4 regions of the Blautia sp. LMAG:89 genome follow, and region 4 is predicted to be linked to each of the others. Evidence: predicted binding sites of a transcription regulator. Region 4 holds the regulator's gene; each other region holds the start of a gene.
What was found. The regulator Rex, encoded in region 4, represses fermentation and respiration genes when NADH is low (regulators of the CRP and FNR family bind a similar motif). The targets are predictions, from matches to a motif close to ATTGTTAANTANTTAACAAT.

Region 1 (8,211 bases), on a different contig from region 4:
CTTAAGGTACCTGTTCCCTGTTTTAGCCTTTGCCATTGGTGTTGTAGCGGCGGAGCGGATCCAGAGTACCTTTAAATATGCAAAAAAACTTCACTGGAGGCAGATGATCCTGCTGATCGAGATCCTGATCCTTTTTGCGGTGGGATTTATGCCGGGAGAATTGGATATGCTAGCAACCGTACTGGTATCCTTTTCCTGCGCCATGCAGGTACAGACCTTCCGGAAGGTGGGCGGTTATTCCTATGCAAGCACCATGTGCATCGGAAATTTACGAAGCGGCACGGCGGCGTTGTCCGTGTATTGTCGTGAAAAACGTCCGGAACAGTTGAAGCAGGCTCTTTATTATTTCGGAATAATTTTCTTTTTTGCCATTGGAGCCGGTGGCGGAGGAAATCTGTCCATGAGGCTGGGGATCCCGGCAATCTGGGTATCGGATGTTTTGCTTCTGATCAGCTTTATTCTGATGTTTTCCAGTAAACATAGAGATTAGAAAGGGTGAGGAATTGTGGAAAACAGCACATTATTCCCAAGAGAGGAAAAGGCGGAGCTTTTATTTGAAAAGATCCTGAAGGATCCGGAGGCGTGCAGACGGCTGACGGAGACCTTCTATGAATCCATGGATGCGGATACAGACATAGAATGCGGATATCTTCCTCCGGAAAAATTCGCCTATGCATTGCTGGACGCATATAAAAACCGTGATTTGACTGCTCTCCTTATGGCGATCTGCCAGAACAGTATGTTTGATCTTCTGCGAAATTCTTTTCTGGCACCGTTCAGGTTCAATGCAGATGGACAGGAGAATCCGGTATTTCTCACAGATGAAAAAGGAAATTTTCTGCGGGAAAAGGGAATCCATGTAAGTGACAGGGATTACGACCGATTTCGCAGGATATACAGGGAGAAACCTGGTGTAAAGATGTATCTGGCGTATGGCTACCGGAAGCGACATGCCTATGATGAAGCTACCATGGAAGTAGAAGAGTACAAAATGGGCGAACATATCGGTGTGCTGCTGGTGTATGAGCTTCCGGACAGCGTAAGGGAAAAAGAAACGGAGGCACAGGCCTATGCGGCTGTATGGGATATCATGATGGCAATTCAGAAGAAGCTTCCAAGAGCTTTTGTGTATTATGGGCAGGATTCTGTGGAGGATGGTGGAAAACGTTATGACGGACTGGGCGTTTTTCTCCCCATCCATAAATTTGCGGACCGCCTGGAAAAAATGATCGGGATCGCGGATGAGATCGTAATGAAATAGAATGTACAAAAAAGGACTGCTTTTGTATTGCTCCGGTTATCAGAAGGATAGTTGATGACCGGAAGCTACAGAAAGCAGTCCTTTTTGTATGCCCATCAGGTGCAGTAGCGGAACATTTTGTCCGTAAGGATCCTGGCGAAAATAAGGCCCAGGGGAAGAGCAACGATGATCAGGATCGCAGCTGCAAACCAGGAGGCGGAAACATTCAGGGACATGATCCCCAGATTGTAGATTGCCCGGTAGAGATAAAGTCCGGGAACCATGATCACAATGGATGGTACGGTAATGGAAATCCTGGGATATCCCACTTTGGTTTTGATGAGGGAGGCCAGAAGTCCGGCTGTCAGTGCTCCGAAAAAAGCCGCGGCAGCAGGTGGGAAACCGGCAAGATCAACAAGCTCCAGACGCAAAGTGTTGGACAGTGCGCCGATGAAGGCGGCAGCTGCGGCTAGACGGACAGGGCTGTTGAACATGACCGAAAAGCCGAATACCCCGCAGAAGCTTGCCAGAAGCCGGAACAGGATCCTCTGAGCTGTCGAAAGCTCCAGAGGCAGGAAATCCACAGGCTTCAGATGAAGAAGCAGTGCCATCAGCCAGGCAGAGACAGCAGCCACCATTACAACAATAATGGCGTAGGCCAGTCGTTCCAGACCGGAACGCATATCCAGCTTGGCAAGGTCGATCCCGCTTGTGATAAACGGAAAGCCCGGAATGATAAACAGCATGGAACAGATGTATCCGGCCTCATGCTGGACGGAAATGTGGAACAGAAGCTCTGCCAGCTTCAGGAAGCCTGCATATACAAGACAGGCTGAGAAAACAGAAACTGCAATGCACATAAACAGAGTAAAATGATGCTTGCCAAGCTTGCAGCGGATGGCGTTTCCGATGCCTGCGCCTGCAAAAGCCAGGATCATTTCCAGCGGGCCACCGCCCAGAAGAAAAGTAAATGCACCACAGGCCAGTGCAGAAGCCAGTCCCAGGGCTGCAGGGGAATAAAGCCCGTGGATCCGCTCGATCTCATCTAACTGACTGTGCAGTGCTTCACCGCTCATATGGATACCCTCCGCAGGAAAATCACTGACAAAATGTTCCAGCCTGTTCAGTCTGGAAGTATTTACGCCGGTGGTAGTCAGACTAAGTGTATGGGAAAAACTGCTCTCACCGTCAAAGCAGGTGTAGCTTATGGACATCAGTCCGATATCTGCGGAACAGGTGATACCAAGTGCTTCTGACAATGTATTCATGGAACTCCGTACCCGCCAGGCACCGGTCCCACAGGAGAGAAGCATCATGCCTGTACGGCCGATCAGGGAAGCTTTTTCGGAAAGAGAAGCCTCGGTGATGGGCTGGCTGTTCCTGGCGCTTACGTAGTTGTGCCAGGGGATTTTCATATGATTACGTTTAACCGGAATATCTGACACAGAAATCACTTCTTTCTATATATTAAAATCATATAGTTACTATTATAAATATATATAATAACTATAATCAGATATATTGTAGCCATTATTCTGAAAAAGTCAAGTATAGATGGAGTAAAATCTGACAGTACCAAAACGTCACTGTTAAAGATTTATCATTTTTTTGCGGAAAATGAATTTTTTTGGTTGCTTTTACGTACAATTTATGTATAATTGTGGATAGGGATGTTGGAATGACCAATTCCTATGGCAGGATGACAAAAACCTGCAGCAGTAGGTGGCTATCATAATTACTATTAAAGAAGAGAGGTAAATGTTAAGATGGCAAAAATCGATTTAACAAAGTATGGTATTACCGGAACAACTGAGATCGTGTACAATCCTTCCTACGAGACATTATTTGAGGAAGAGACCAAACCGGAGCTTGAAGGATTTGAGAAGGGTCAGGTCAGTGAGCTTGGTGCTGTCAATGTAATGACAGGTATCTACACAGGACGTTCTCCTAAAGACAAATATATCGTTATGGATGAGAACTCCAAGGACACAGTTTGGTGGACATCCGATGAGTACAAGAACGATAACCATCCGGCAACTCAGGAAGCATGGAATGCAGTTAAAGATCTTGCCAAGAAGGAGCTTTCCAACAAGAAACTTTTCGTAGTAGATGCATTCTGCGGAGCTAACAAAGACACACGTATGGCTATCCGTTTCATCGTTGAGGTTGCATGGCAGGCACACTTCGTAACAAACATGTTCATTCAGCCGACAGCTGAGGAGCTTGAGAACTTTGAGCCGGATTTCGTTGTTTACAACGCATCCAAGGCTAAAGTTGAGAACTACAAAGAATTAGGACTGAACTCTGAGACAGCTGTAATGTTCAACATTACAAGCCGTGAGCAGGTTATCGTTAATACATGGTACGGCGGAGAGATGAAGAAAGGTATGTTCTCCATGATGAACTACTATCTGCCGCTGAAGGGCATCGCTTCCATGCACTGCTCTGCAAACACAGACCTTAACGGAGAGAACACAGCAATCTTCTTCGGTCTTTCCGGAACAGGTAAGACAACACTTTCCACAGATCCTAAGCGTCTTCTGATCGGTGATGACGAGCATGGCTGGGATGACAACGGAGTATTCAACTTCGAGGGTGGATGCTACGCTAAGGTTATCAACCTTGACAAAGAGTCTGAGCCGGACATCTACAATGCGATCAAGAGAAACGCTCTTCTTGAGAACGTAACACTTGATGCTGAGGGCAAGATCGACTTCGCTGACAAGAGCGTAACAGAGAACACACGTGTTTCTTACCCGATCAACCACATCGAGAACATTGTTCGCCCTGTATCTTCTGCACCGGCAGCGAAAGAGGTTATCTTCCTGTCCGCAGATGCATTCGGCGTACTTCCTCCAGTATCTATCCTGACACCGGAGCAGACACAGTACTACTTCCTTTCCGGATTCACAGCTAAACTTGCTGGTACAGAGCGTGGAATCACAGAGCCTACTCCTACATTCTCCGCATGCTTCGGACAGGCATTCCTTGAGCTTCATCCGACAAAATATGCTGAGGAGCTCGTTAAGAGAATGGAGAAGAGCGGTGCGAAAGCATACCTCGTTAACACAGGATGGAATGGAACTGGAAAACGTATCTCCATCAAAGATACTCGTGGTATCATCGATGCTATCCTTGACGGATCTATCCTTAAAGCTCCGACAAAGAAGATCCCATTCTTCAACTTCGAGGTTCCGACAGAGCTTCCGGGTGTAGATCCTGCAATCCTTGACCCACGTGACACATATGCAGATGCTGCAGAGTGGGAGACAAAGGCTAAAGATCTTGCTGCAAGATTTGTTAAGAACTTTGCTAAATATGAAGGAAATGCAGCTGGTAAAGCACTCGTTGCAGCCGGCCCGCAGGCATAATCAGTCATTCCAACTGAATACAGATCGTAGACTTAACCGGGAGCGGATTTATCCGCTCCCGGTTTTTGGACAAACAACTGAGGATCTATTATTTGATATAGAACTGTGCAGTGCGAAGCATGTTTCCAGACATGGAATAAACAGAAAGTTGAAGATATCTACCTGTAAAATAAAAAACTTTGGCTTGACTAACAAAGGGCATATGGTGTATCCTTTCTGAGAAGTTAAGCGGGAGACCCGTAAGACTGCAAAAATTCTCTTTGCACTGCATTACATTCGAACAGGATGCGAGATCAACAGTACAAACTGAGCAGGCGATGCTTTTCGGAATCGAAAATATTTATCCGAAGGCATGGGGCCGGGCCGCAGGAAGCGGCAGCGGATATGGATTTAAACGTAATTGCAAAGAACCTGCATTCACGGAATATGAGGTGAAGCAGAATGTGACTTTGCTTTCAGACATATCTGCGGGACAGTGTATGTTTCGCAGGTATGTCTTTTTTACTGCAAAATATGGATGGAACAGAAGGTAGAAGCTGGGATATCCTTATACAGAAAAGAAAGAACACCGGCGGAAAATCGCACTGCAGCGAGTAGTGAGGGAACCGCCGGTTTTTTCACGGAAAATGTTGTGCCATAAGAAGAACCTGATCATATATTTAAAAGGAGGTCCTGTTTATGGAACACACAGAAAACAAAACAATTATACATGATACAGAAAAAACAGCTTCATGGGAACAGCAGACAGCAATGAAGGTATCCGGGATCAGTATCCTGGTAAATCTTTTATTATCCGTATTTAAACTGGTTGCCGGTATTGTGGCACATTCAGGAGCGATGATCTCGGATGCCATTCATTCTGCATCAGATGTGGGAAGCACCTTCATCGTAATCATCGGTGTCCGTCTTTCTACAAAGAAATCAGACAAAGAGCACCAGTACGGACATGAAAGAATGGAGTGTGTTTCTTCCATTGTCCTTGCAGGAATGTTGCTTGTCACTGGTCTCGGGATCGGAATTACCGGTGCCCGTGATATTGTAAAAAGCACATCCGGCGGAACCATTGCCATTCCGGGAACACTTGCACTGATTGCAGCAGTGGTATCCATTGTGGTAAAAGAGTGGATGTTCTGGTATACAAGAGGTGCTGCAAAGAAGATCAATTCGGGAGCCCTGATGGCAGATGCATGGCACCATCGTTCAGATGCACTTTCCTCTATCGGAGCGTTTGTCGGTATTTTAGGAGCAAGACTGGGATACCCGATCCTGGATCCGATCGCCAGTATCGTGATCTGCGTTATGATCGCCAAGGCATCGATCGACATTTTCAGGGATGCCATTGACAAGATGGTAGATCATTCCTGTGATGCAAAAACTGAGGAATCCATGAAGAGAGAGATCCTCAAGGTACCGGGCGTCAGAAGAGTAGACCTTCTTAAAACCCGTCTTTTCGGATCCAAGATGTATGTGGATATCGAGATCGCAGCAGATGGAAGTATTTCCCTTTTTGATGCACATGATATTGCGGAAAATGTACATCATACGATCGAGAATAAATTCAAAGATGTAAAGCACTGTATGGTGCATGTAAATCCGATCAACGTATAAAAAAACAAGCTGCCGGAGCGACTGTGATCGTCATCCGGTGGCTTGTTTTTTGTATAGAGAAACACCCGGTAGGGGAGCTACCGGGTGTTTCGAGGGGAGTATAAATAATTAAATAAGGGGTTATGTAAAAAAAATTTTTGAAGGGTAAATTCTTTTTACAAGAATGATTATAATATAAACTGGAAAAAAAAGCAATATGATTTTGGCGAATAATCTCCAAACTTTTTGGGATACTATTTCCTGTAATAAAAAGCGGCAGAAAGCTTCGGAAAGCCGTAAAATCAACTTCATCAGGAGGTAATTCAAATGGCGAAAAATTACGAAACAGACAGAAATGAGTCTAATTATGCAGGAAAAAATCACGGGGAAAGTGCTTCCAGAAACTGCGGAAAAAACAGCTCTAAGAACAGTGCGGGAAATTCTTCCAGAAACAGTTCCAAAAGCAGCTACGGAAACAAAATTTCCGATGAATATGATTCTGAGAAGGACAGAGGCTCTGACAGATATTAAAGGATAAGAAAAGCGGGAAAAGTCAGAGATGGCTTTTCCCGCTTAAATACATATAAGGGAACATTCACCCGGAAGCTTCCATATAATATACCAAAAAGAGGAGATTTTTTCCATGTTTCAGATTGAAACTATCTCTGCAAAAATGCTGGATTATTATGTGGAGCGCAGTGACGCTGTTATCATAGATCTCCGGGATCCTGCCGCATACAGAAGGGGACATGTCCGGAACGCGGCAAATATTCCATACAGAGAGCTGGAGGAATATCTTGAAAAAAAACAGGATCAGAAATACCGTTTTCCCAAAGATAAACTGCTGATACTTTACTGCGATCGCGGTGGTGCCAGCATGCAGGCTGCCCGAAGCTTGGCAAGACAGGGCTGCCGTACCAGATCCGTGATCGGTGGATTTGCCGCCTACAGAGGGAGAAATCTTGTGCGCGGATAAAACAACAAATCTTGTATTTTAAAGTAAATCATGATAATGTAAAGAACAGAGATAAAAACCAACACAAATTACAAGGAGAAAAGATTATGAAATATATGTTTGCATCCGATGTACATGGTTCGGCATATTACTGCCGGAAAATGCTGGAAGCATATGACGCGGAGAAGGCGGAGAGACTGGTGCTTCTGGGAGATCTGCTTTATCACGGACCAAGAAATGACCTTCCGAAGGAATACGCACCAAAGGAAGTCATCCGCCTTTTAAATGAGAGAAAAAATCAGATCTATGCAGTACGCGGAAACTGTGAGGCAGAGGTGGATCAGATGGTCCTGGACTTCCCGGTTATGGCAGATTACTGTATCCTTGCCATCGAAGGAAAAACGATGTACGCCACACATGGTCATATCTATAATAAGGATAATCTTCCGCCGATGATGGACGGAGACATTCTGATCCACGGTCATACACATGTGCTGAAGGCAGAAAATATGGGGAATTATATCCTTCTGAACCCAGGTTCCGTATCCATTCCAAAGGAAGGTAACCCGCCGACCTATGCAATCCTTGAGAACGGAATTTTTACCATTAAAGATTTTGAAGGAAATACAGTACGGGAGATCACTTTATGAATCTGTGGGAATTAACGGCGCCCTGTCATTTTGGAACAGAGGCGGTGCTGAAGCGTGAAATACTGGATCTTGGCTATGAAGTGACCAGGGTGGAAGACGGAAGAGTAACCTTTGAGGCTGATGCCCAGGGTGTGGCAGACGCCAATCTGTTCCTTCGTACCACAGAACGTGTGCTTCTGAAAGTAGGCGAAGTAAAGGCCGAGACTTTTGATGAGCTTTTTGAAAAGACCAAGGCCCTCCCATGGGAGAATTACATACCGAAAAACGGTAAATTCTGGGTAGCCAAGGCAAACTCCATCAAAAGTAAGCTTTTCAGTCCATCTGATATCCAGTCCATTATGAAAAAAGCCATTGTAGAGCGTCTCAAAGGCATCTACGGGATTTCCTGGTTTCCGGAAGATGGTCCGG
Region 2 (8,211 bases), on a different contig from region 4:
GCCTCAACGCCGTCCTCCTGACAGCGTGCAACACCCAGAAGCTTGATCTCGCAGCCCATTTCTTTTGCGTAACGGATATCCTTTGCCGTGATCTTTGTGATTCCTTCTATATGAACATTATCAAGGGTAACTCTGGAATTAAAGGCAACTGATGCAAGGATGGCAACCTTTCTTCCAGCATCAATTCCCTCGATATCTGCAGTAGGATCTGCCTCTGCATATCCAAGTTCTGTAGCAAGAGCAAGAGCATCTGAAAATTCCATTCCCTCCTGGGACATCTTGGTAAGGATAAAGTTCGTAGTTCCGTTTACGATTCCCATAACTTCCGTTACATGGTTGGCCTCAAGACTGTTCTTCAACGGGCTGATGATCGGGATTCCTCCGGCAACTGCTGCCTCAAACAGAAAATCCTTCTGCGCTGCCCTGGCAGTTTCCAGAATCTCTTTTCCGTGGACTGCGATCAGATCCTTGTTTGCAGTTACAACGTTCTTGCCGGCTTTCAGTGCTGCAAGGATATAAGTACGTGCCGGCTCGATCCCGCCGATCAGCTCGATCACAATATCAATGGAAGGATCTCCCTCAATATCTGCCCAGTCTGTTGTAAGAACAGAAGGATCGTCTACCTTCCCGGACGCTTTCTCAAGGTTACGCACCAGGATCTTTGTGATCTTTACCTGGCATCCAAGCTTGGCTGTCATTTCCTGCTCCTGGCTTTTGATCACTTTATATACACCGGTTCCTACTGTTCCGAGACCAAGAAGGGCCGCATTTACGACTTTTTCGTTCATTTTCTGATGTCCCCTTTCCGTTTTTTCCAATTTTTATCAGAGTAACTCCTATGTTATGGCAGAAAACGCTTTTTGTCAAGTTCCGGCAGAGGAAGCAATTCCAACCAGCTGCCAAAAAGTCCGGTGATCAGTTCCTGCACCATAGCTTTTGACTGTGGTTCCAGTTTATCCAGATGGCGCACCATGGCAGCCAGACTTTTCAGACCACCTTCCTGGATTTGGGAAATGGTATCTGCTCCGGTTGCTTCCAACACAGAAAAGAGTTCCCCGATGAGATGCTCTCTCTGCTTTTCATCCATATGGTCGATCCATTTATGAATACTTCGATCTGACGCCGCAGCTCTTCTTGTCAAACTTTCTTTCTCTATAAAGGATGGCCCCATTACCTCCCAGGTAAAAGCATCATGCTGCAGGATCCCCTTCTGTGTACTGGCTACGATCCGCGGATTTTTCTGGTGGCTGAGTAGCATACCGATCACAGATGCCTCGGGAATGATACGAGTGACTTTTGGCAAAACACTTTCCACTCTTCCGGGACTGAAAAATCCTTCCGGAAAACCCGGGCCATCATTATCATAGACAGAAAGAAGCTTTTCCTGCAGGATGTCACTGCACTGCATCGCTGCATACATAGCCAGATTTCCTCCTTTGGAATGACCGCCGATCCGCAGCATGGACTGTATATAAGTTCCATGCGTTTCCAGATATTCCAACGCTTTTCTGTGCGAAGGAACAACTCCGTTGCTTAAGTTAAAATCCTCCTTCCATCCCACAATGGTATCATCGGTTCCACGAAATGAAATATATGTGGTTCCATCATCCAGTCCTATAGTCACTGCCGCAAACTGCTGAGCCTGATGGGAAAGGATTTCATTGACAAAGCCCCCTACTGTACATTTCCGGAATCTCTCCGCACAGGCCATTTTTTCAAGGAGCACCGGTGTATTCTGCAGAAATGCACTTTCTGCTTTCAGATCCTTCTTCATTTCCCTTCTGGAAAAAGCCGCAAAGAGTTCTTCTACAGAAAGAGTATTTCCGTTTTTTACTTCTGCCATCTCATCCAGATCAAGATAGGAAAAACACGCCAGTATCAGATTGTCAACTTCATTAAAGGGTGACTGCTCAAAGGTAAGATCTCCTCTCCAGTCAAGATAATCCAGAATATTCCCCATAAAATCCTCCGCAAATGATCATATAAGCGTCTTACGCACAGCCGCAGGCTTTCTTTCTATTATAATACGTAACGGCTGCACCACAGCACAGCCATCTGATGCGTTTCTGCCGTTATCAGATAACCGTTTTCTGAAACGACATACCCTGCCAGATATTTATTGTTATCATACCATAAATCCTGATCATTTGCTCCTTTCATCCATTTTTTTTCTGAGATAAAGGATGTAATGAATGCAGCCGCAGGTAAAAGCCGGAAACAGTATCGACAGGCCTGCTGCTGACATCATATAGATCACTGCCCCTTTTCCGTCATCCGGTGTTCCTGCCACAAAGCAGTAGAACATGGTAGCTGAAAAATACAGTGTGATCACCACTGAAATTAAGATTTTAAAAAACTTCCTCATTGCTTCTCCTTTCTGTAGTGTCGATATAAGGACACTGTTGTGATTCCAATTTTACCTTCATAATAAGATTAATTCAAGGATGAATCGGACAGGATATATATATGATAAAATATGACAGATTTTGGGTCACGATGAAGGAGCGTGGGATCACTCAGTATGATCTTTATGAACATTACCAGATCACCCGTTCACTTCTGGACAGACTTCGAAAAAATAAAAATGTTGAAATTTATACCATAGACAGGCTGTGTTCCATTCTCCACTGCGAGATCGAGGACATTGTGGAACACGTTCCCGAGCCTGACGAAAGGAACGAACATACAGAAAAAGCTTCAGAGAAAAACAATCCTTACTCTGAAGATAAGAAAAACTCTCTCTGACTGCGATCAGATGCAGCTTTTTTGTTGGCTGTGCTATCCGTGTCAGGGAGAGTTTTTCTGATTTTTTTATAAAAAGATATAAAAAAAGGGGCCGAAGCCCCTTTTTAAGTGAATCTTATTTGTAGTTTACGATCTTTCCGAAATCTGGTTTCAGGGAAGCGCCACCTACAAGACCGCCATCGATGTCAGCCTGAGCGAATAAGTCAGGAGCTGTTGCAGCGTTTACAGATCCGCCGTACTGGATACGGATCTCTGCTGCTGTAGCATCATCATAGATCTCAGCGATGCATTTACGGATATCAGCGCAAACTTCCTGAGCCTGCTCTGTTGTAGCTGTCTTACCTGTTCCGATAGCCCAGATCGGCTCGTAAGCGATAACTGCTGTCTTAGCCTGATCAGCTGTAACACCCTGGAATCCAACCTTAACCTGCTGACGGATGAAGTCCATTGTTACGCCCTGCTCTCTCTGAGTAAGTGTCTCACCACAGCACATGATCGGTGTGATGCCATGCTCGAAAGCTTTGAGCATTTTTTTGTTAACGTCCTCGTTTGTCTCACCGAAGTACTCTCTTCTCTCGGAGTGTCCAAGTACAACGTACTTAACGCCTGCATCTACGAGCATAGCCGGAGCGATCTCACCTGTGTAAGCACCTTTCTCCTCGAAGTACATGTTCTCAGCACCAACCTGGATGTTAGAACCTTTAGCTGCCTCAACAACAGGGATGATGTCGATAGCCGGTACGCAGAATACTACGTCAACTTCATCGTTAACAACAAGCGGTTTTAAAGTCTCAACAAGCTTTACAGCCTCGCTTGGTGTCATGTTCATTTTCCAGTTTCCAGCAATAATTTTCTTTCTTGCCATTGTTTTTATCTCCTTTTCGTGTTCGCGGAACACTTTATTTTTTATCAGTCTTTATCGTTAGCTGCTGCTACGCCCGGAAGCTCTTTGCCCTCAAGGAACTCAAGAGAAGCACCGCCACCTGTGGAGATGTGTGTCATCTTGTCGCCATATCCAAGGATATTTACAGCTGCTGCGGAATCACCACCACCGATGATGGTTGTTGCGTCTGTATCAGCAAGAGCTTTTGCAACTGCCTCTGTACCATGTGCGAAGTTCGGCATCTCGAAGCATCCCATCGGTCCGTTCCATACAACTGTCTTGGCATCTTTAACAGCGTCTGCAAAGATCTTCTCTGTCTCAGGTCCGATATCCATTCCTTCCCATCCGTCCGGAATCTCACCGCGTTTTACAACCTGGATATTGCAGTCGTTGGAGAAGTCATCACCGATTCTGTTATCTACAGGAAGAAGAAGTTTCACACCTTTCTCCTCTGCTTTCTTCATCATGTCAAGTGCATACTGAAGGTAATCATCCTCGCAGAGGGATCTTCCGATATGTCCACCCATAGCTTTGGAGAATGTGTAAGACATTCCACCACCGATGATCAGTGTATCTACCTTGTCAAGAAGGTTGTTGATAACGGAAATCTTGCTGGAAACCTTAGCTCCGCCAAGGATTGCAACGAATGGTCTCTCCGGATTGTTTACAGCGTTTCCAAGGAATGCGATCTCTTTCTCCATCAGATATCCTACAACTGCTGTCTTCACATATTTGGTAACACCTACATTGGAGCAGTGAGCTCTGTGAGCTGTTCCAAATGCATCGTTTACAAATACGTCGCAAAGGGAAGCAAGCTCTTCGCTGAACTTATCCTCGTTCTTTGTCTCTTCTGCACGATAACGTGTGTTCTCAAGAAGAACTACGTCGCCGTCTTTCATTGCTGCTACAGCAGCCTTTGCGTTCGGTCCTACTACCTCAGGATCTGCTGCAAATTTTACTTCCTGTCCAAGAAGCTCGGAAAGGCGAACAGATACCGGTGCAAGAGAAAGCTCCGGTTTCGGCTCTCCCTTCGGTTTTCCAAGGTGGGAGCAGAGGATAACCTTTCCACCGTCTGCGATCAGTTTCTTAATTGTCGGAAGAGCAGCTACAAGACGGTTCTCATCTGTGATCTTTCCGTCCTGAAGCGGAACGTTGAAATCACATCTTACAAGTACTCTCTGTCCTTTTACATTGATATCGTCAACACTTTTTTTGTTCAGCATCTCTATATCTCCTTAACTTTTATTTCTGCAAAAGCAGATCAATAAGGGCGAGCGATATTGTTGTCCGCTCTGTTAACAGTCATTCCTCAGACATTTTTTTGTTTGGTCTTTTGGAAAAAAAGGGCCCGGTCCTCTTCAGACCGGACCCTTTCTGAGTCTATTCTTCTACACCCGTTCGCAGAAAATTAAGCGTTCAGAAGTTTTCCGAAGTGCTTGATTGTACGAACCATCTGGCTTGTGTAGGAGTTCTCGTTGTCATACCAGGAAACTACCTGAACCTCTGTTGTGCCATTCTCAAGTGGAAGTACCATTGTCTGAGTAGCATCGAAGAGGGAACCAAATCTCATACCAACGATATCGCTGGATACGATCTCATCCTCGTTGTATCCGAAGGACTCATTGGAAGCTGCTTTCATAGCTGCGTTGATCTGCTCTTTAGTAACGTTTCCTTCAACTACTGCTGTAAGGATTGTTGTAGAACCTGTTGGGGTAGGTACACGCTGTGCAGAACCGATAAGTTTGCCGTTAAGCTCTGGGATAACAAGTCCGATAGCTTTAGCAGCACCTGTGCTGTTCGGAACGATGTTAACTGCAGCTGCACGGGATCTTCTCAGATCGCCTTTTCTCTGCGGTCCGTCAAGTGTCATCTGATCGCCTGTGTAAGCGTGGATTGTGCACATGATACCGGATTTGATCGGTGCAAGATCGTTAAGAGCCTTAGCCATTGGTGCAAGGCAGTTTGTTGTACAGGAAGCTGCGGAGATGATCTTGTCCTCGTTTGTAAGACCCTGATGGTTTACGTTGTAAACGATTGTCTTAAGGTCGTTTCCAGCCGGAGCGGAAATAACTACGTGCTTAGCACCTGCATCGATATGAGCCTGAGCTTTGTCTTTGGATGTGTAGAAACCTGTGCACTCAAGAACTACGTCTACACCGATCTCTCCCCATGGAAGCTCTGCAGCGTTAGCCTTAGCATAGATTTTGATCTCTTTTCCGTCTACTGTGATGGAATCCTCGCCTGCTGTTACTTTATCAGCAAGAGCATATCTTCCCTGTGTAGAATCATATTTTAATAAGTGAGCAAGCATCTTAGGAGATGTAAGATCGTTGATTGCTACGATCTCAAATCCTTCTGCTCCAAACATCTGACGGAATGCAAGACGACCGATACGTCCAAAACCATTAATTGCAACTTTTACTGCCATGATAAATTCCTCCTATGAATTGAATGGTGATTTAAATCGTTCCTTTGTTAAAGAAACATCAACCTGTCTCATATTGTACCTAATTCCAAACAAAAATTCAAGAGCTATTTATAAAAAAGAACATTAAAATAAATATTAAGAAAACTTCTGAAAAATGTGCTATAATTCTCTGATAGAAAGTTCTGTCCTGCTGATTCCTAAAACGGATATCTATATTCCCGCTGGGAGTTTGACTTTCCCGGATTCATAACAGGCAGATACGATCATTGTCACAGAATATAAAGGCTTGAATATGGAGGTACAAAATGGACCAGAAAATTTTATGGGACTGCCATATGCACTCCTCTTTTTCCGCAGATTCCGATACACCGATGGAAGAAATGATCCAGACTGCCGCAGACCAGGGTCTCACGGGAATCTGTTTTACTGAACATTTTGATCCGGATTATCCCGATACTCCGGAAAATCTTGATTTTTCCCTGAACATCCCTGCATACCGCCAGAAGCTTGAGAGTCTTGCGGATGCTTTTAAAGACCAGATCCAGGTTAACTTCGGGATCGAGCTTGGACTTCAGCCTCAGCTTGCAGAATCTTTTTCCGATCTTCTGAAAGAAGTTCCCTTTGATTTCGTTATTGGTTCCTCCCATGTGGTGCACGGATACGATCCTTATTATCCTTCTTATTTTGAGGGCCGTAAGGAATCCGCATGCTACATGGAATATTTTGAATCCATCCTGGAAAATATCGCTGCTTTTGACGAGATGGATGTGTACGGACATATCGACTATGTAGTACGTTATGGTCCAAATCAGAACCGTCAGTATTCTTATGGAAGATATAAGGAGATCCTGGACGAGATCCTGCGGACATTGATCCGCAAAAATGTGGGAATCGAGCTGAACACAGGCGGTTATCACTACGGGCTTGGTGAACCGAATCCATGTGTCAATATTATCCGACGTTACCGTGAGCTTGGCGGTGAGATCATCACCATCGGTGCAGATGCCCATACTCCGGATAAGATCAGCTATGCTTTTGACAAGGCGGCTGATGTTCTCCGTGAATGTGGTTTTTCCTATTATGCTGTATTTAAAAACCGCCGTCCTGTTTTTCATAAGCTGTAGCTCTGTTTCTCTCTCCGGTGAGAGAGTTTACATTTTTATACCGAAAAATATCATTTTATCTAAGGAGGAACTCTATATGTCAACAAAAAGACTCCAGAAAAAGAAAGCTGCCATGCAGGCAAAAAAAGAAAAGCAGCTGAAAAAAAATACCTCTGCTGCCGGCACCAGTTCCAGTGCTGCCAAATCTGTTGAAAATGCTAAAGCCGAAGTAAAAAAACTTGAAACCGTAAAGAAGGAAACGCTTAAAGTCGAAACCTCCAAAACTGAACCGATCAAAGTCGAGACTTCCAAGACTGAGCCGATTAAGGTCGAGACCTCTAAAACTGAACCGATCAAGGTTGAAACTTCCAAGACTGAGCCGTTCAAGGTCGAGACCTCTAAAACCGAGCCGATCAAGGTTGAAACTTCCAAGACTGAGCCGATTAAGGTCGAGACCTCCAAGACCGAGCCGATCAAAGTTGAGACTTCCAAGACCGATCCGATCAAAGTCGAGACTTCAAAGACCGAGCCGATCAAGGTTGAGACTTCAAAGACCGAACCGATCAAGGTTGAGACTTCCAAGACTGAGCCGGCGAAAGTTACTACTTCCAAGACCGAGCCTCTGAAAGTCGAAACTTCCAAGGAGGACACAGCTTACGATGCCCTCTACGAGAAACGTCTGAAATACTACTACAATGATCTGAAATGGCTCTACTGTGAGCTGTTCCGCAATCATCCGGAAGTTGCCGGCACATTCTCAAGCCTCACAAAAAAGATGAAAGAAATCTACCGTGAGCGTTCTCTTTCCATGAAGGAAGCCGACCAGAACTGCGCTGCAGATCCTGACTGGTTCCGTAAGACTACTTTCACTGGAATGGCTGTAAATCCTGCTGACTTCGCAGATACTCTTTCCGGGCTGTCCGATAAGCTGGACTATATCAGCGAATGTAACGCAGACACTCTGTACCTGACAGATCTTTTCCAGGCAACCTCCAATTGCTCCCTTCGCATTATCCCGGAGATCGGAACCTCCGAAGATCTGTACACACTTG
Region 3 (8,211 bases), on a different contig from region 4:
TACAGATTTTGCAATGGATACTGTGGTATCAGAAACACTCTATACCACAGGTGACGATATAAACAGTAAGCTGACAGCTGTGCTGACAGATGTGGAGACGAACCTTCTTTCCTGGACCAATGAGAAGTCCCAGATCTATAAGGTGAATGCAGACAGCGGAAAAGATACGGAGATTTCCGACGAGCTTTCCGGATACCTGAAACGTCTTCTGAAGATCGCAGAGGATTCTGACGGAGCCTTTGACCCAACCATCGGGAAGCTGATCCGCCTGTGGGATATTGGAGGGGAAAACCAGAAAATTCCGGAAGAAGCAGAAATTAAGAATGTTCTGAAGGATTCCGGATATCAGAAGATTTTTCTTGACGGAAATACGGTCCACATGGAGGAGGGCTGTTCTCTGGATCTTGGAGCAGCGGGAAAGGGTATTGGCTGTGACCTGATCCTTAAAGAACTGGAAACAAAGAAGGATGTAACAGCAGCACTTATGAATCTAGGAGGAAGCAGTGTCATGACCTACGGAAGCAAGCCGGATGGTTCTTCCTGGAATGTGGCAGTGACAGATCCCAGAGCTGAAAATGAGGATGACTATCTTGGTGTGGTTGCCTTAAATGGTACAGAATTTCTTTCCACATCCGGAGATTATGAGAAATATTTTATCGAAAATGGTGTAAGGTACCACCACATTATGGACCCGTCTACCGGCTATCCGGCAGAAAGCGGAGTGACCGGGGTAACGGTAGTCTGTGACTCAGGTCTGGAGGCAGATGCGCTTTCCACAGCATGTTTTGTGCTGGGGGTGGAAAAAGGGACACAGCTGTTGAAAGCTTACGGTGCAGACGGACTTTTTGTGGATGGAGACCATCATGTGTATCTCACTGAGGGGATGAAGGAGCGGTTCAGCCTGCTTGCGGATTCCTATAGTGTGGAGGATGTTGCAGAGTGAAGCTGATCTCCCGGCGATCCGGTTTATGACTGTTTGGCAGGGGGAATGCTCATATCCGCAGTACTTGCGATAGTAAACCTGGAAAGGGTTCTATAAATATATCATATTTTTAGGAGGAATAAGCAATGCAGAAGTGGAATCTATTGAAAAAAACAGCTCCATGCATTTTAAGTCTTGCAGTGGCAGCAACAACCTTTCCGACCGCTGTAATGGCATCTGATCTTGATGCAGCCGTGATTTCCGAGGCAGAGACAAGAGATACGGAGGATTTTAGCACAGAGGAAACGGCAGAGGATACTGAAGCTGTAGCAGAAGAAGCTATAGAGGATGCTGCAGACATAACAGAAGAAGCAGCAGAGGATGCAGCAGTGCCAGAAGCTGCTGCAGACGAGACAGAGGATATCCAGCAGGAAGATACAGCAGAGGAAGCAGACCCGTTCTCTACAGGGGAAGAGGATTTCACAGAAGGCGATGAAGTGGCGGAAGCATTTTCCGATTCTGACCAGCTGACAGGCGAGTATCAGTACGTATATGCAGGACTTACCTGGGGTGAGTACTGGGCAGCAGAAGGCGTATATGCAGCTGGAGATACAAGCTCTTCAGAAGAGAAGGATTCACATAGTGAGTTTGATACAGGAGCTTTTGATACAGTAACAAGAGCGACTGCAAATCATGGACTCCACAGAGGAAGCTATCAGACAGAAGCTACGATCATTGCTGAAGACGGAACCAGATTCGACGTATCCTACTGGGAGGATAAAGGAAGCACACTTTATCTTACAGACGGTTCCAAGGTAAAATGGAACAGAGGCAGTATAACAACAGAAGATGGAAAAACCTATACGATGGGTCATTATGAGATATATGGTCTGAAATATGTTCCGGTAGCAGTTAAGACCGCAGATTTTGCAGATTTCTGCAAAAAGTATAATGTCGTACAGGATGGAGCTGTGCTCTCCGGAGGATACAGTGAAAACAATCTCCAGTATTACAAAGGCCTTGTGGCAGACGTAAATGCACAGACAAATGGTCTGAAATATGCGGAGAAAAATGGTGACAGCTTTACATTTACAGCAAGAAAATCAGACGGAACAGCTTCCGGTATCAAGGATCAGGCGTTAAAAACAGCAACAGAGATCAAGCCGAGTGTAAAAGCAGCAAGCGGAAGCTACGGCGAATTCCTCCGTGTGGATCTCAATGGAAATTATGGTGATCTTGGTGCAAATATGCAGGCTGTACGCTGGGATTATTATGGAGATGATTCCACATATACAAAATGCCTCGCTTCTTATGGAACCAAGTTTGCCGCAGATAACTGGATGCATAAAGCAATGGGAATCCAGCTTGGACTTACAAAATCTGCACGCTGCAAGCTTCCGGGAGGAACAGACGGAACAGGATACTGGAAACTGACAGTGTATGCTCTTGGATATAATGACTATACCTACAGCTTCCAGGCAACTGCAGAGAATATCGTAAATCCTACAATGGAGCCAACTGATTTTACAAGTCTTAAAACAGAAGTGGAAGCTGCAAAGGCTCTGGCAGAGGCAGATTACACAATTGCAACCTGGAAGTCCTTTGCCGGTGAGCTTCAGGAAGCAGAAGACATTCTTGCAAAAACAGATGCAAGTCAGGCTGAGGTAAATGAAGCACTTGAACATCTTCAGGGAGCAGAGAAAGAGCTTCAGAAGGTAACAGTTACACTTGATAAGACAGCAGCAGCTGTATATACAGGAAAAACAACGACTCTTAAGGCAACAACAAATGACAGCGATGCAACAGTAACATTTAAGTCCGGCAACACAAAGGTTGCAACAGTAAGCAGCAAGGGTGTTGTTAAAGGCGTAAAAGCCGGAACAGCAGTTATCACAGCAAAGGTAGGAAATGCCACAGCAACCTGCAAGGTAACAGTAAAAGCTTCTACAATTAAATTTGCAAAGGCTTCCGTAACGATCTACAAAGGAAAAACAGCAACTGTAAAAGCAACTGCAACACCATCTGCAACTGTAAAATACACAAGCAGCAACACAAAGATTGCAACCGTAAACAGTAAAACAGGTGTTGTAAAAGGAATCAAAGCAGGAACCGTTACGATTACAGCAAAGGCAGGAGCCCTGAAGACAACCTGCAAAGTAGTTGTCAAGAATCCTGCATTCAGTCTTGTAAAATCTTCTGCAACGATCAAAAAAGGTAAAACAACAACCATCAGATCCAAAGCAACACCTGCAGGCAAGGTTACATATACAAGCAGCAATAAAAAAGTTGCAGCTGTAAACAGCAAAGGTGTTGTAAAGGGAATCAAAAAAGGTAAAGCAACGATCACAGTGAAATGCAACGGAATTACAAAGAAATTTGTGGTAACAGTTAAATAATTTCACTGTTGAACCGAATGTGAGCACAGATATCCGGGAGCCTCTGCCGCAGACATAGAGCAATGTCTGCGGCAGAGGTCTGCTGATTTCTGAAGAGCAATGTCTGACAGAGGCCGCAAGAAAAGAGGAGAGAGTAAGGAAGCATGGAAAAAGATCTGAAAGATAAAAAGCAGGAGGAAAAAAATACTCCGAAGATACCCTGGACCAAGCTGGTCCCTGCAGCTGCTGTGATTGCGGCGCTTGTGTTTTCAGGCATAAAGGCGAAGGGCTCTGATGGAGAGACAGAAGCAGTCGGGCAGGCAGAGACGACCGTAATGTCCGCTTCAGAGCTGGAAAAATATTTCGGGTATGAAAAAGAAAATACTGTTTCTGACAACACAGCTGAGAAAAACAGTACAACAAAAAAGAAAAGCTCATCAAAAAAAAGTTCAAAAAAAACAGCAGCGAAAAAAAGCTCCGGTACAAGAACGGTTTCCGAATCTGCAAAAAGCAATGCCGGCGCCGCAGGACAGGGAACCACGCAGACACCGGTAGCAAGCGTTCCGGCAGATGGATATAAGGACGGTACGTATGAAGGAAGCGGAACCGGATTTGGCGGGACGATCCGCGTGAGAGTAACAATCAGCGGTGGAAAGATTGCGGCCATAGATATTCTGGAGGCATCTGGAGAAACTGCGTCGTATTTTGCGTCAGCTCAGGGTGTGATCAGCAGGATGATTGCCGGAAATACACCGAATGTAGATGCAGTAAGTGGAGCAACCTATTCCTCCAACGGAATCATCCAGGCAGTTCAGAATGCCCTCTCCCAGGCAGCGGCAGATGGAAACAGCCAGCAGGTCACCCCTACACCTGCAGTAACTGCTTTACCAACTCCGACATCAGCTCCGTCACCTACAAAAAAACCATCTCCTACAAAGAAACCGGAAGATCCGGACAGTCCCCAAAAATATCTGGACGGTAAATATACAGCTTCGGCAAAGGGCTTCAATGGAGACGTGAAAGTAATTGTGACCATCAAGGATGGAGTGATCGAAGCCCTGAAACAGGAAAATACGGACACAAAGCAGTTTTTTGAAAAAGCATGGAGCGTGCTGGAGGAACAGATCATTGGTACGGATTCTGTAGATGATATTGATGCAGTCAGCGGAGCAACCTATTCCTCCAACGGAATTCTCAACGCTGTAAAAAAAGCTCTTAAAGAAGCGATCAATCCGGAGTATGGAAAGAAACCGACACCAACTCCGACAAAGAAACCGACACCAAAGCCAACAGCCACACCGAAACCTACGGCAACGCCGAAACCAACAGCCACACCGAAGCCAACAGAGACGCCGGCAGCAACCCCGACGCCGGAGCCGGACGACCCGGATGTGACGCCGGTTCCTGAAAAACCCAATGTAACTCCAACACCAGGGACAGATGAGCCGGATGCAACACCGGAGCCAACGGAAGCACCGGAACCGGTGGGAATGTACAGAGATGGAACGTATACAGGCTCGGCTTTTGGATATGGAGGAAAAACATATCTGACAATTACGATCTCAGGAGGCCAGATCGTATCCATTGAGCAGACAAATCAGGATACACCGGAATTTTTTGATCCTGCATGGAGCACGATCTATTCTCAGATCATGGCAAACCAGTCGGCGGATGGAATCGATACTGTCAGCGGAGCCACATATTCCTCCGAGGGGATCCTGGACGCTGCACAAAAGGCCCTTGCCCAGGCAAAGAATTAACCGGGTGAACGTTGGAGCAGCTATAAACATCTGAATCTAAGCCAATAATAAGAGGTGAAAGAAACCTCTGGACTTCTTGATTTTTTTTGAAGTTCAGAGGTTTTTTGCTAGGTTTCTGAAATTGCTCCTATAAATCGATAAAAAAATAACAGGAATGTATACAGAATAATAGGAAAAATATCAGAAAATATAAGCGGTTTAAATAATTTGAAATGCAAATTGGCGGGGATTAATCTGAGAAATACAATAAAATTTTTATTGCACAGGGCAATGTTTTATGTTATGTTTGAATGTGTGTAATTAAAGTTGTTATTAAAATGACAAACAACGCTGAAAGGAGAACAAATATGAGCAGTAAAATTACGATCATCGGAGCAGGAAGTGTAGGAGCAACTATCGCTTATACCTTATCACAGAGGAGTATTGCATCAGAGATCGTTCTGATCGATATTAACAAAGATAAGGCTGAAGGTGAGGTTATGGATATTGAGCAGGGAACCAGTTTCCGTGAGCCGATCTCCATCGTGGCAGGAGATTACCCGGATGCTGCAGATTCTGACATTGTGATTATCACTTCCGGTATTGCCAGAAAACCGGGACAGACTCGCATCGAGCTGACACAGACCAACGTTAACATTATGAAGAATATTACTCCGGAGATCGTAAAGGTGGCTCCCAAAGCGCTTTATATTATCGTAAGTAATCCATGTGATATTATGACTTATGCATTTGCAAAGCTTTCCGGACTGCCGGAAAATCAGATCCTTGGTTCCGGAACCGCCCTGGATACGGCCCGTCTCCGCTGCAGACTTTCTCAGCACTACGGTGTATCTGAGAAAAACATCCACGCCTATGTATTCGGAGAGCATGGAGATACTTCCTTTGTACCGTGGTCCAGAGCCTTTGTTGCAGGTGCGACCCTTGATGAGTTTGACAAGATCGTTCATGAGGATCAGAAAGATCTGCAGCCACTTGACAGAGAAGAGGTTCTGGAGTATGTTCATACTTCAGGATCAACAGTGATCGCCAAGAAGGGTGCTACATTTTATGCGGTAGCCGTATCTGTTTGCAGACTTTGCTCGCTTCTTCTTGCAGCATCTGATACAATAGTCAGTGTATCAACCATGCTTCACGGAGAGTACGGTGTTGAAGACGTATGTCTTAGTACCATGGCTTCTATCGGACCGGAAGGTGTAAAACGTATCGTTCGTGTTCCGCTGACCGAGGAGGAGACAGAGAAGCTTCATGCAAGCGCCAATGCTCTGAAGGCCGTGATCGCACAGATTGATCTTTGATAAATGTCAGAAGCTGTGTAAAGAGGAAAATGCAGCCTCAGGCAAATTTGAAACAACGGGAGAAAGATAAAAATGGATATTATTCAGGTAATTACCAGAGAATTGAACGTTGAGAAATGGCAGGTCGAGGCAGCGGTTAAGCTGATCGATGAAGGCTGCACCATTCCTTTTATTTCCAGATACCGTAAGGAAGCAACCGGTACACTGAACGACGAACAGCTTCGTAATCTTAATGAGAGACTTACTTATTTAAGAAATCTTGAGGATAAAAAGGCTCAGGTTCTGGGCAGCATCGAGGAGCAGGGCAAGCTGACTCCGGAGCTGAAGAAACAGATCGAGGCAGCGCAGACACTCGTTGTGGTAGAGGATCTTTACCGTCCGTACCGCCCGAAGCGCCGTACACGTGCCATCATCGCCAGGGAAAAAGGTCTGGGACCTCTGGCCGACATCATCCTTCTCCAGATGACGAAGAAACCTCTTGAAGAAGAGGCAAAAGCATTTCTTTCTGAGGAAAAAGAAGTCAAAACTGTGGAAGAGGCCATCAGCGGTGCCAGAGATATCATTGCAGAACATATTTCTGATGAAGCAGATTATCGTATCAGTATCCGTAAGAGAACAATGGATAAGGGAACTATATGTTCCACCGCAAGAGATGAGAAGGAGCAGTCTGTATACGAGATGTATTATGACTTTGAGGAGCCGGTGAAAAAGCTTGCAGGTCATCGTGTCCTTGCTCTGAACCGTGGTGAGAAAGAGAAATTTCTTACTGTGAAGATCCTTGCACCTGAGGAAGAGATCATCCGTTATCTTGAAAAACAGGTGATCGTCCGCGATAATCCATACACTACACCTGTTCTGAAAGAAGCCATTGAGGACAGCTATAAACGTCTCATCGGACCGGCTATTGAGCGTGAGATCCGAAGCGCCCTTACAGAGGCAGCAGAGGACGGTGCCATCCATGTCTTTGGCAAAAATCTGGAGCAGCTTCTCATGCAGCCTCCAATTGCAGGACAGGTAGTTCTTGGCTGGGACCCTGCCTTCCGTACCGGATGCAAGCTGGCAGTGGTAGATCCTACCGGAAAGGTTCTGGATACCACAGTTATTTATCCCACAGCACCAACCAATGAGACCAAGATCCGTGCCGCAAAGGAAACCCTGAAAAAGCTTATCAGCAAATATCATGTGACACTGATCTCTGTAGGAAACGGAACGGCATCCAGAGAATCCGAGCAGATCATCGTGGAGCTTCTTAAGGAAATCCCTGAAAAGGTCCAGTATGTTATCACCAACGAGGCAGGTGCTTCTGTATATTCCGCAAGCAAGCTTGCTACGGAAGAATTCCCGAATTTCGATGTTGGACAGAGAAGCGCCGCATCCATCGCAAGACGTGTACAGGATCCGCTTGCAGAGCTTGTAAAGATCGATCCGAAATCCATCGGTGTCGGTCAGTATCAGCATGATATGAACCAGAAAAAGCTGGGAGAAGCCCTTAACGGCGTTGTGGAAGATTGTGTAAACAAGGTCGGAGTGGATCTGAATACTGCATCTGCATCCCTTCTGGAGTATATTTCCGGAATCAGCAAGGCCATCGCAAAGAATATTGTAGCCTACCGTGAGGAAAACGGCCGTTTCCAGACAAGAAGAGAGCTTCTTAAGGTTGCCAAGCTTGGTCCGAAAGCCTTTGAGCAGTGTGCAGGTTTCACACGGATCACAGGAGGCAAAAATCCTCTGGACGCAACCAGTGTCCATCCGGAAAGCTATGACGCAGCAAAAAAACTCCTGGAAAAGCTGGGCTACACACCGGAAGATGTGGCAGAGCGTAAGCTTACCGGTATTTCCGGGCAGATCCGCGATTACGG
Region 4 (8,211 bases):
TCATGTCCGATGAGGATGTGGCTGCCCTTGCAAAAAAGAACGGGACTACCAGAGCCACAGCCAGCATGGACAAGGCCGCAGAGATGGATAAAAAGCTGATCTTTGCCATTGGAAACGCACCTACCGCACTGGTACGTCTTTATGAGCTTATTGAGAACGGAAAGCTTTCTCCTGAGCTGATCATCGGTGTGCCGGTAGGCTTTGTGAATGTTGTGCAGTCCAAGGAGCTGATCATGCACGCAGATGTGCCTTATATTGTGGCAAAAGGACGCAAGGGTGGAAGCAACATTGCTGCGTGCATTGTAAATGCCCTGCTCTACATGATCGATAACCGGAGAGATTAGGAGCCGGTAACCTCCTTCAGAAGCTGACAGGCAGGCAGAAAATCCTTGGATGGAATGGAGGAGCAGGAGAGGACCAGGGTGACCTCGGCTCCGTTTTCTCTGAGAACCTCCAGTCCCAGACCACGGTTCCGGGCTCTGTCTGTCAGTTCACTGCCTGTGAGAGAACAGGGAAGAGTAAGGGCAAGGCTGGTTCCTGCGGCTCCTGTTTGGATCTGGCAGTCCTGGCCGAAGGTTTCCCGGACAGCCTGGGAAAGAGCCTTCAGCTTCTGGGAATAAAGGCGGCGGAGCTTTCTTGTCTGGGAAGCCAGATGCCCGTCGCGGATAAACTGGCAGAGCGCGATCTGTTCTGCCTTGGAAGCAGTCTGATTATAAAAGGCTGCTTTTTTTGTATATTTTTCCCGGAGAGAGCGCGGCAGTACCATGAAGCTGACACGGATGGAGGGCAGCAGCAGCCTGGAAAAGGAACCGATATAGACAACGTTTTCACCACCTGCAAGACCGAAAAGTGAAGGCGTCGGCTTCTGGAAATAAACAAATTCGTTTTCGAAATCATCCTCAATGATCAGATGGTCATTGATCTCTGCATGACGGATCAGCTCCAGGCGTCGTTTTACCGGCATGATCTCGCCCCATTTCGTCATGTGAGCAGGAGAAACATAGATCACATCGCAGCTTTTGTCCCGGTAATGGACATCAAAGCCGTAATCCTGAAAGATGGTGCTGCATGTGGTGAAGGACGGTGTGGGGAACGAAACGGTTTTCCGTTCATGGATCAGAGGGCAGAGGATCTGGAGAAGGGGCTGGAGACCGGCCCCTACTACAATGTCATCCGGGGAGCAGATCACATTTCTGCGTTCCCGGATATAGTCTGCGAGAACCTCCCGGAAATCGCTTTCGCCCTGGGGTTCGCCATAAGAAAGCATACGGTCGCCCTGGCGGAGGGCACTTTTGATGTAACGCTGCCACAGATCAAAACGGAAGCTTTCCCGGTCAACACCGGAAGAAGCAAAATCATAAAGGCAGGGCGTGATATCCTTATCCTGTTTTTCGGGGGTGAGCAGATGCTGCTTGGAAGCAATGCCGGTGACATAATAGCCGCTTTGTGCCCTAGCGATGATATAGCCGTCTGCTGCCAGCAGAAGATAGGCATTTTCGATGGTGGTACGGCTCAGCTTCAGCTCCTGGGCGCATTTGCGAAGGGAGGGCATTTTGCTTCCGGGAAGGAGACGGCCTTCCAGGATCAGCTTCCGGTAATAGTGATAAACCTCCAGATAAAGGTGTTCTTTTTTGTGTTCTGCAGATATATTTAACATAAGTATGATGATTTCCTTCCAAAAATGATTGCGTAAACCTGACAGTTCATTCTATAATATTACAGAAAAAAACTCAAGACTGGAGAATTACCATGAAAAAAATAGCAGTGATCAATGATCTTTCCGGGCTGGGGAAATGTTCACTGACAGCAGCGATCCCGGTGATCTCGGTGATGGGAGTCCAGGCGTGTCCACTTCCCACCGCTGTTTTAAGCAACCAGACCGGTTATGAAAGTTATTTCTGTGAGGATTTCACAGAGCATATGGAACCATATATGGAGCAGTGGAAAAAAAGAGGATTTTTCCCGGATGGGATCTATACAGGATTTCTTTCTGATGATAAGCAGGCAGACAGGATTCTGAAATTTATGGACGCGTTTGCAGGAAAGGATACTCTGATCCTTACAGATCCGGTGATGGGGGATGACGGCGCGGTTTATCCGATCTATACAGAAGAGCTCCGCAGCCGGTTCTGCGAACTGACACGCCGTTCCTATGTGATCACACCGAACCTTACGGAAGCCCTCCTTCTTCTCTACGGAAAAGAAAAAATGGAGGAGATCTGGAATAAACTGCAAAAGGTATCAGAGGCCCGGCGGATGGAAGAGATCCGGGAGATCGGGTGCGGACTTGCCCGGAAATTTTCACTTCCTGCCGTTGTGATCACCGGAGTGGATCACAGGGAGGAGGGGCAGCCTCTGAAAATGGGGAATCTTGTCCTGGAAAACGGAAACAGCTCCTGGGTATTTGCAGAGAAATCCGGCGGAAGCTATTCCGGGACAGGAGATCTTTTTGCATCCGTGCTCAGTGCAGGGCTGGTAAAAAGATATTCCATGAAAACCTGTGCAGAGCTGGCCGTGGATTTTATCTCGGCATCGATCCGGGATGCGGTGGAGGAAGGAACAGACCGTAACGATGGTGTATGCTTTGAACAGCATCTCGGCATGCTGCTTCCATAAAAACATAAGGGGATAAAAAAGAGCTGACCGTCAGGCCAGCTCTTCCCATTTTTCATAAAGCTCTTCCAGTTCTTCAGCGATGGCTGCTTTTTCGCGGCTCAGCTTTGTACATTCCGCTACATTGGTGCAGACATCCGGAAGGACCATGGTTTCGTCGATCTCGCTGTCTCTTGTTTCCAGCTCTTCGATACGGGCTTCGACTTTTTTCAGCTCGGCTTCCCGTTTTCGTTTCTTTGCCTGTTCTTCCTTCATCTGCTGCCAGGAAAGCTTGTTCTCGGAAACCGATTTTTCTTCGGCAGGTGACTCCGGAGAAGTGCTTCCCGGTGCATAGGTACTGGTCAGCTCCTCCTTCTTTTCCAGATAGTAATCATAATCACCGATGTAATTTACCACTGCCTGGTTTGTCAGCTCCATGATCCTGGTCGCAGTCTGATTGATAAAGTAACGGTCATGGGATACATAAAGGACTGTGCCGGTGTAGCTGACCAGTGCTTCCTCCAGGATCTCCTTGGAGGCAATATCCAGATGGTTGGTAGGCTCGTCAAGGATCAGGAAGTTGGCTTCGGAAAGCATCAGCTTTGCAAGGGAAACACGGCCTCTTTCTCCACCGGAAAGTGCGGAGATCTCCTTGAAAACATCATCTCCGGTAAAGAGAAATGCGGCAAGCATATTTCGGATCTCGGTCTCTGTGAGAGTCGGATAAGTATCGGAGATCTCCTGGAAAATTGTCTTGTCCATATGCAGAACATGATGTTCCTGATCGTAATAACCGATCTGCACCTTGGAACCAAGGGAAAATTTGCCGGCATCTGCCTCAATAAGACCGTTGATGATCTTCAGCATGGTGGTCTTTCCGGTTCCGTTGTTTCCGATCAGTGCCACACGCTCGCCGCGTTTGATATCAAAGGAGATATCGGAGAACAGGGTCTGTCCCGGAAAGGCCTTGGAAAGCGCTTCCACGTGGAGCACATCGTTTCCGCTTAACACCCGTGGTTCCAGCGAGATACGCATCCGGTCCTGGAGCTCAAGAGGCTTTTCGATCCTCTGTACACGGTCCAGCATTTTTTCACGGCTTTCCGCACGCTTGATGGATTTTTCACGGTTAAAGGATTTCAGCTTGGCGATAACGGCTTCCTGATGCTTGATATCCCGCTGCTGATTTAAGTATGCCTTGTACTGTGCGTCACGAAGCTGAGCCTTCTTGAGAGCATAGGCAGAGTAGTTGCCGCTGTATACGCGGGTCTGTCCGGCTTCGATCTCAATGACCTTGGTGACCACCTTATCCAGAAAATAACGGTCATGGGAGACGATAAAAACAGCTCCCGGATAATTCAGAAGATAAGTTTCCAGCCAGGAGATGCTTTCCATATCCAGGTGATTGGTTGGCTCATCCAGAAGCAGGATATCCGGCTTGGAAAGAAGCATCTTGCCCAGCGCCACGCGTGTTTTCTGACCGCCGGAAAGAGTTTCGATCTGCTTGTCATAATCTTCCTCCGTGAAGCCGAGACCCTTTAAGACACCGGTCAGCTCACTTTTGTAAGCGTATCCGTTCTCCAGCTCAAACTGATGGGTCAGGCGGGTATAGGTTTCCATCAGACGGTTCAGCTCATCACCGGTCACCGTGTTCATTTCCTGTTCCATATTGCGGATACGGCGTTCCATATCGATGATGTGCTGCTTTGTGGTAAGAAGCTCCTCGTAGATGGTATGATGTCCGTGGATATCTTGGTACTGGGCAAGATAGCCGATATTTTTATCCCGGGCAAGCACCACGGTACCGGAATCAGCAGAAAGCTCCTGCATGATGATCCGCAGCAGTGTGGTCTTTCCTGCACCGTTGCATCCGATCAGAGCAGCCTTTTCACGATCTTCAATGTGAAAGGATGCATCATTTAAAATTACTTTTTCGCCAAAGGCCTTGCATATATTCTGACATGATAAAATCATAAAAACTGTCCTCCTGTATAAAGAATCACCCCTGTTTATGCCTGAACAGGGAAAAATCCTCCACCTATTATAACGGAAACTGCCGGGATTTCAAAGAAAAAATCAATTATTAGAAAAATTATAAAGAAATTTGTACAGAATAGACAACTTTAATTGACAGGAAAATGTCAATTCGTTATAATTAACCTAGTGTAAGGTAAGGAGGAAAACTATCGTGGAGACAAAACAAATCTCGAAAGCGGTGATTAAGCGTCTGCCACGCTATTACCGCTACTTAGGAGAGCTGATGGAAGACAATGTAGAACGTATTTCTTCCAATGAGTTAAGTAAGAAGATGCATACCACAGCTTCTCAGATCCGTCAGGATCTTAATAATTTCGGCGGTTTTGGGCAGCAGGGGTATGGCTATAATGTACATTATCTTTATACAGAGATCGGTAAGATCCTGGGACTGGATACCGTTCATCCGATGATCATCCTGGGTGCTGGTAATCTGGGACAGGCACTTGCCAATTATGTGGATTTTGAGAAGCGTGGCTTCAGGCTGGTTGGTATCTTTGACGTAAATCCTGTGCTTGAGGGCATCGCAGTCCGTGGACTTGAGATCCAGATGCTCAGTGAGCTTCCGTTTTTCCTGAGAGAGAATAACGTGGAGATCGCGATTCTGACACTTCCCAAGAATAAAGCCAAGGAAATGGCAGATATCCTGGTGGAGAACGGGATCAAGGCAATCTGGAATTTTGCACATCTCGATCTTGAGACACCGGATGATGTGATCGTAGAGAACGTTCATCTTTCCGAGAGTCTGATGACACTGTCTTATAATCTCAGTAAATACAGGCAGGAACATGTGGATAAGTAAGAATTGTTAAGCTGCCGGAAACGGCAGCTTTCTCTATGATAGAGGGGAGGCAGAAGACAGAATGAAGAAGCTTGTTACCTGCAAAGAAATGAAGGATCTGGACTCCACAACGATCCGTGAGATCGGAGTTCCCTCCGAGGTTCTGATGGAGCGGGCAGCACTGAAGGTGGTAGAGGAAACAGAAAAGTATCTCCAGAAGGACGAAAGGATCCTGGTAGTTTGCGGAAGCGGAAATAATGGCGGTGACGGTATCGCTGTTGCCAGATTGTTCCATCTGAAGGGAATCCGGGTAGAGTTTTATATGGTCGGAAACAAAGATAAAATGACCAGAGAGACAGCTCTTCAGTATAAGATCGCTTCCGGTTATCGTGTCCCGGAGGTGAATAACCCGCAGTGGAGTGAATATACTACTATAGTAGATGCCGTGTTTGGGGTAGGCCTGACGCGTCCGATCGAGGGGCATTATGCTGATATCATCCATGAGATGAACAGTGCGAGGGCCAAAAAGATCGCAGTTGACATCCCGTCAGGAGTGAACGGAGATACTGGCCTGGAAATGGGAATTGCCTTCAGCGCCGATCTGACTGTCACATTTGCCTACCGGAAAAGAGGCCTTTGCTTTTATCCGGGAAGACTGTATGCAGGAAGGATCGTTACCGCCGATATCGGGATCTATGAGCAGGAAGCTGTGACTGCATCTGCCGCCTGTCTGGAAAATAAAGATCTGAAGCTGTTTCCGGAACGTGATCCCGGCGGAAACAAGGGTACCTTCGGAAAAGTGCTCTTTGTGACCGGAAGTGAGGGAATGTGCGGAGCCGCTTATTTAAGCGCCAGTGCAGCACTTCGTGCCGGTGCGGGAATGGTAAAGATCCAGACTGTGGAAGCCAACAGGATCCCACTGCAGATACTCCTTCCGGAGGCTATGGTCTGCAGCCGCTTTGATCAGGAATCCAATGAACAGCTTCTATCCTGGTGTGATATGATCGTGATCGGACCGGGACTTGGAACATCAGTGGCCAGCCGTGAGAGAGAACAGTGGTTTCTCACGGCGGCTGCCCGGGAGAAAAAGCCGCTGATCCTGGATGCGGACGGCCTGAACCTTCTGGCTGCACATCCACAGTGGTATCAGTATCTGGGAGAGCATGTAGTCCTGACACCGCATATCGGAGAAATGAGCCGGCTCAGTGGCAGAACGATCCAGGAGATCCAGCATGAGATCGCAGATACTGCACTGAAATGTGCTGCGAAAACAGGCTCTGTGTGCGTATTGAAGGATGCATGTACGGTGATCGCAGATGAGAAAGGCCAGATGTATCTGAATCTTTCCGGTAATTCCGGAATGGCAACTGCAGGAAGCGGAGATGTGCTTTCCGGGATCCTGGCAGCAGTGTTATGTATGTATCTGAAAACGGAGGAACAGCCTCCCATGGTTTTAAAGGCCGCGTTAGGTGTTTATCTTCACGGACTTTGCGGTGATCTTGCAGCCGCTGAAAAAGGAATGCGCAGTATGCTGGCAGGAGATATCATAGAATATCTGCCCAAGGCATTAGCTATAGGTGAAGAGGAGTCGGGATTATGAAAAAATACGAGAGAGTAAAAGCACTGGTATCACTGGATGCCATTGCCCACAATTTTGAGGAAATGCATAAAAATGTCAAAGAAGGGACAAAGATCATCGCTGTGATCAAGGCAGACGGTTATGGTCATGGTGCCAGAGCTATTGCCCGTCTGATCCAGGACTATGACTATATCTGGGGATTTGCAACAGCTACTGCAGAGGAGGCACTGGAGCTTCGGCATGCAGGGATCACCAAGCCTGTCCTGATCCTTGGCCTTGTATTTGAGGAATATTATGAGGAGCTTGCAGCCAATGATATCCGGATCACCATATCGGATCTTAATACAGCAGCAGAATATGCAAAAGCAGGTGCACGCATTGGAAAAAATGTACATATTCATCTGGCTCTGGATACGGGAATGACAAGGATCGGATATGCGGATATTCCGGAAAATGCGATAAAGATCGAAAAAATCTCAAAAATCCCGAATCTGGTGATCGAGGGAATGTTTACCCATTTTGCCAGGGCGGATGAGACCGACCGTTCTCCTGCACTGGTGCAGCTGGACCGTTATCTCCGTTTTGCAGAGCTTCTGGAAAAAAGAGGTGTTCATATTCCGGTACGTCACTGCTCCAACAGTGCAGGTATCATCCGTGTTCCGGAAGCAAATCTCAATGTCGTTCGTGCCGGTATCACCATTTACGGTATTTATCCGTCAGAGGAGGTAGAACGTGATATTGTGAAGCTGACACCTGCAATGGAGCTGAAAAGTCATGTATCCTATGTGAAAAATGTGGAACGTGGAACAGCGGTAAGCTATGGAGGAACGTTTGTTACAGAACGCTTTACCAGAATGGCAACGATCCCCGTAGGTTATGCAGATGGCTATCCGAGACAGCTTTCCAATAAGGGCTGGGTCCTGATCCGGGGCAAAAAAGCTCCGATCCTCGGACGGGTCTGCATGGATCAGTTTATGGTTGATGTCACAGATATCCCGGAGGTGAAGGCCGGGGACGAGGTCACCCTGATGGGAAGAGATGGAGAGGAATTTATCAGTGTGGAAACACTGGGAGATCTTTCTGGAAGATTTTCCTATGAATTTGTCTGCGGGATCAGTAAACGTGTTCCGCGGGTTTATATCAAAGACGGTAAGGAATGCGGAGAAGAGGAGAGCTTTTTCCAGTAGATCCGTAAATACCCGGATCCGGAAAACGCCGGGTCAGACAT

Region 1: a site for Rex is predicted at 2,826-2,845, ahead of pckA (phosphoenolpyruvate carboxykinase (ATP)). Genes of this name have one in related genera too.
Region 2: a site for Rex is predicted at 6,100-6,119, ahead of gap (type I glyceraldehyde-3-phosphate dehydrogenase). Genes of this name have one in related genera too.
Region 3: a site for Rex is predicted at 5,363-5,382, ahead of CCC70_RS06990 (L-lactate dehydrogenase). Genes of this name have one in related genera too.

Annotation. Positions count from the first base shown of each region.
Region 1 covers NZ_NANC01000004.1:359,467-367,677, reverse strand. Annotated here, with positions in the region: gene CCC70_RS05760 (YoaK family protein) at 1-490, shown strand, start outside; gene CCC70_RS05755 (DUF4866 domain-containing protein) at 506-1,261, shown strand; gene CCC70_RS05750 (threonine/serine ThrE exporter family protein) at 1,357-2,655, opposite strand; gene pckA (phosphoenolpyruvate carboxykinase (ATP)) at 3,007-4,611, shown strand; NiCo riboswitch at 4,908-5,089, shown strand; gene CCC70_RS05740 (cation diffusion facilitator family transporter) at 5,290-6,219, shown strand; gene CCC70_RS05735 (hypothetical protein) at 6,526-6,729, shown strand; gene CCC70_RS05730 (rhodanese-like domain-containing protein) at 6,842-7,174, shown strand; gene yfcE (phosphodiesterase) at 7,261-7,803, shown strand; gene CCC70_RS05720 (THUMP domain-containing class I SAM-dependent RNA methyltransferase) at 7,800-8,211, shown strand, end outside.
Region 2 covers NZ_NANC01000004.1:106,588-114,798, forward strand. Annotated here, with positions in the region: gene CCC70_RS04500 (homoserine dehydrogenase) at 1-788, opposite strand, end outside; gene CCC70_RS04505 (Mbeg1-like protein) at 842-1,960, opposite strand; gene CCC70_RS04510 (hypothetical protein) at 2,144-2,365, opposite strand; gene CCC70_RS04515 (helix-turn-helix domain-containing protein) at 2,467-2,745, shown strand; gene tpiA (triose-phosphate isomerase) at 2,861-3,610, opposite strand; gene CCC70_RS04525 (phosphoglycerate kinase) at 3,655-4,851, opposite strand; gene gap (type I glyceraldehyde-3-phosphate dehydrogenase) at 5,037-6,056, opposite strand; gene CCC70_RS04535 (histidinol-phosphatase HisJ family protein) at 6,362-7,180, shown strand; gene CCC70_RS04540 (alpha-amylase family glycosyl hydrolase) at 7,257-8,211, shown strand, end outside.
Region 3 covers NZ_NANC01000004.1:650,402-658,612, reverse strand. Annotated here, with positions in the region: gene CCC70_RS07005 (FAD:protein FMN transferase) at 1-943, shown strand, start outside; gene CCC70_RS07000 (penicillin-binding Tp47 domain C-containing protein) at 1,069-3,318, shown strand; gene CCC70_RS06995 (FMN-binding protein) at 3,462-5,057, shown strand; gene CCC70_RS06990 (L-lactate dehydrogenase) at 5,405-6,352, shown strand; gene CCC70_RS06985 (Tex family protein) at 6,425-8,211, shown strand, end outside.
Region 4 covers NZ_NANC01000012.1:358,588-366,798, reverse strand. Annotated here, with positions in the region: gene CCC70_RS14920 (precorrin-8X methylmutase) at 1-344, shown strand, start outside; gene pdxR (MocR-like pyridoxine biosynthesis transcription factor PdxR) at 341-1,657, opposite strand; gene CCC70_RS14910 (pyridoxamine kinase) at 1,750-2,616, shown strand; gene CCC70_RS14905 (ABC-F family ATP-binding cassette domain-containing protein) at 2,647-4,563, opposite strand; gene CCC70_RS14900 (redox-sensing transcriptional repressor Rex) at 4,778-5,425, shown strand; gene CCC70_RS14895 (NAD(P)H-hydrate dehydratase) at 5,487-7,004, shown strand; gene alr (alanine racemase) at 7,001-8,170, shown strand.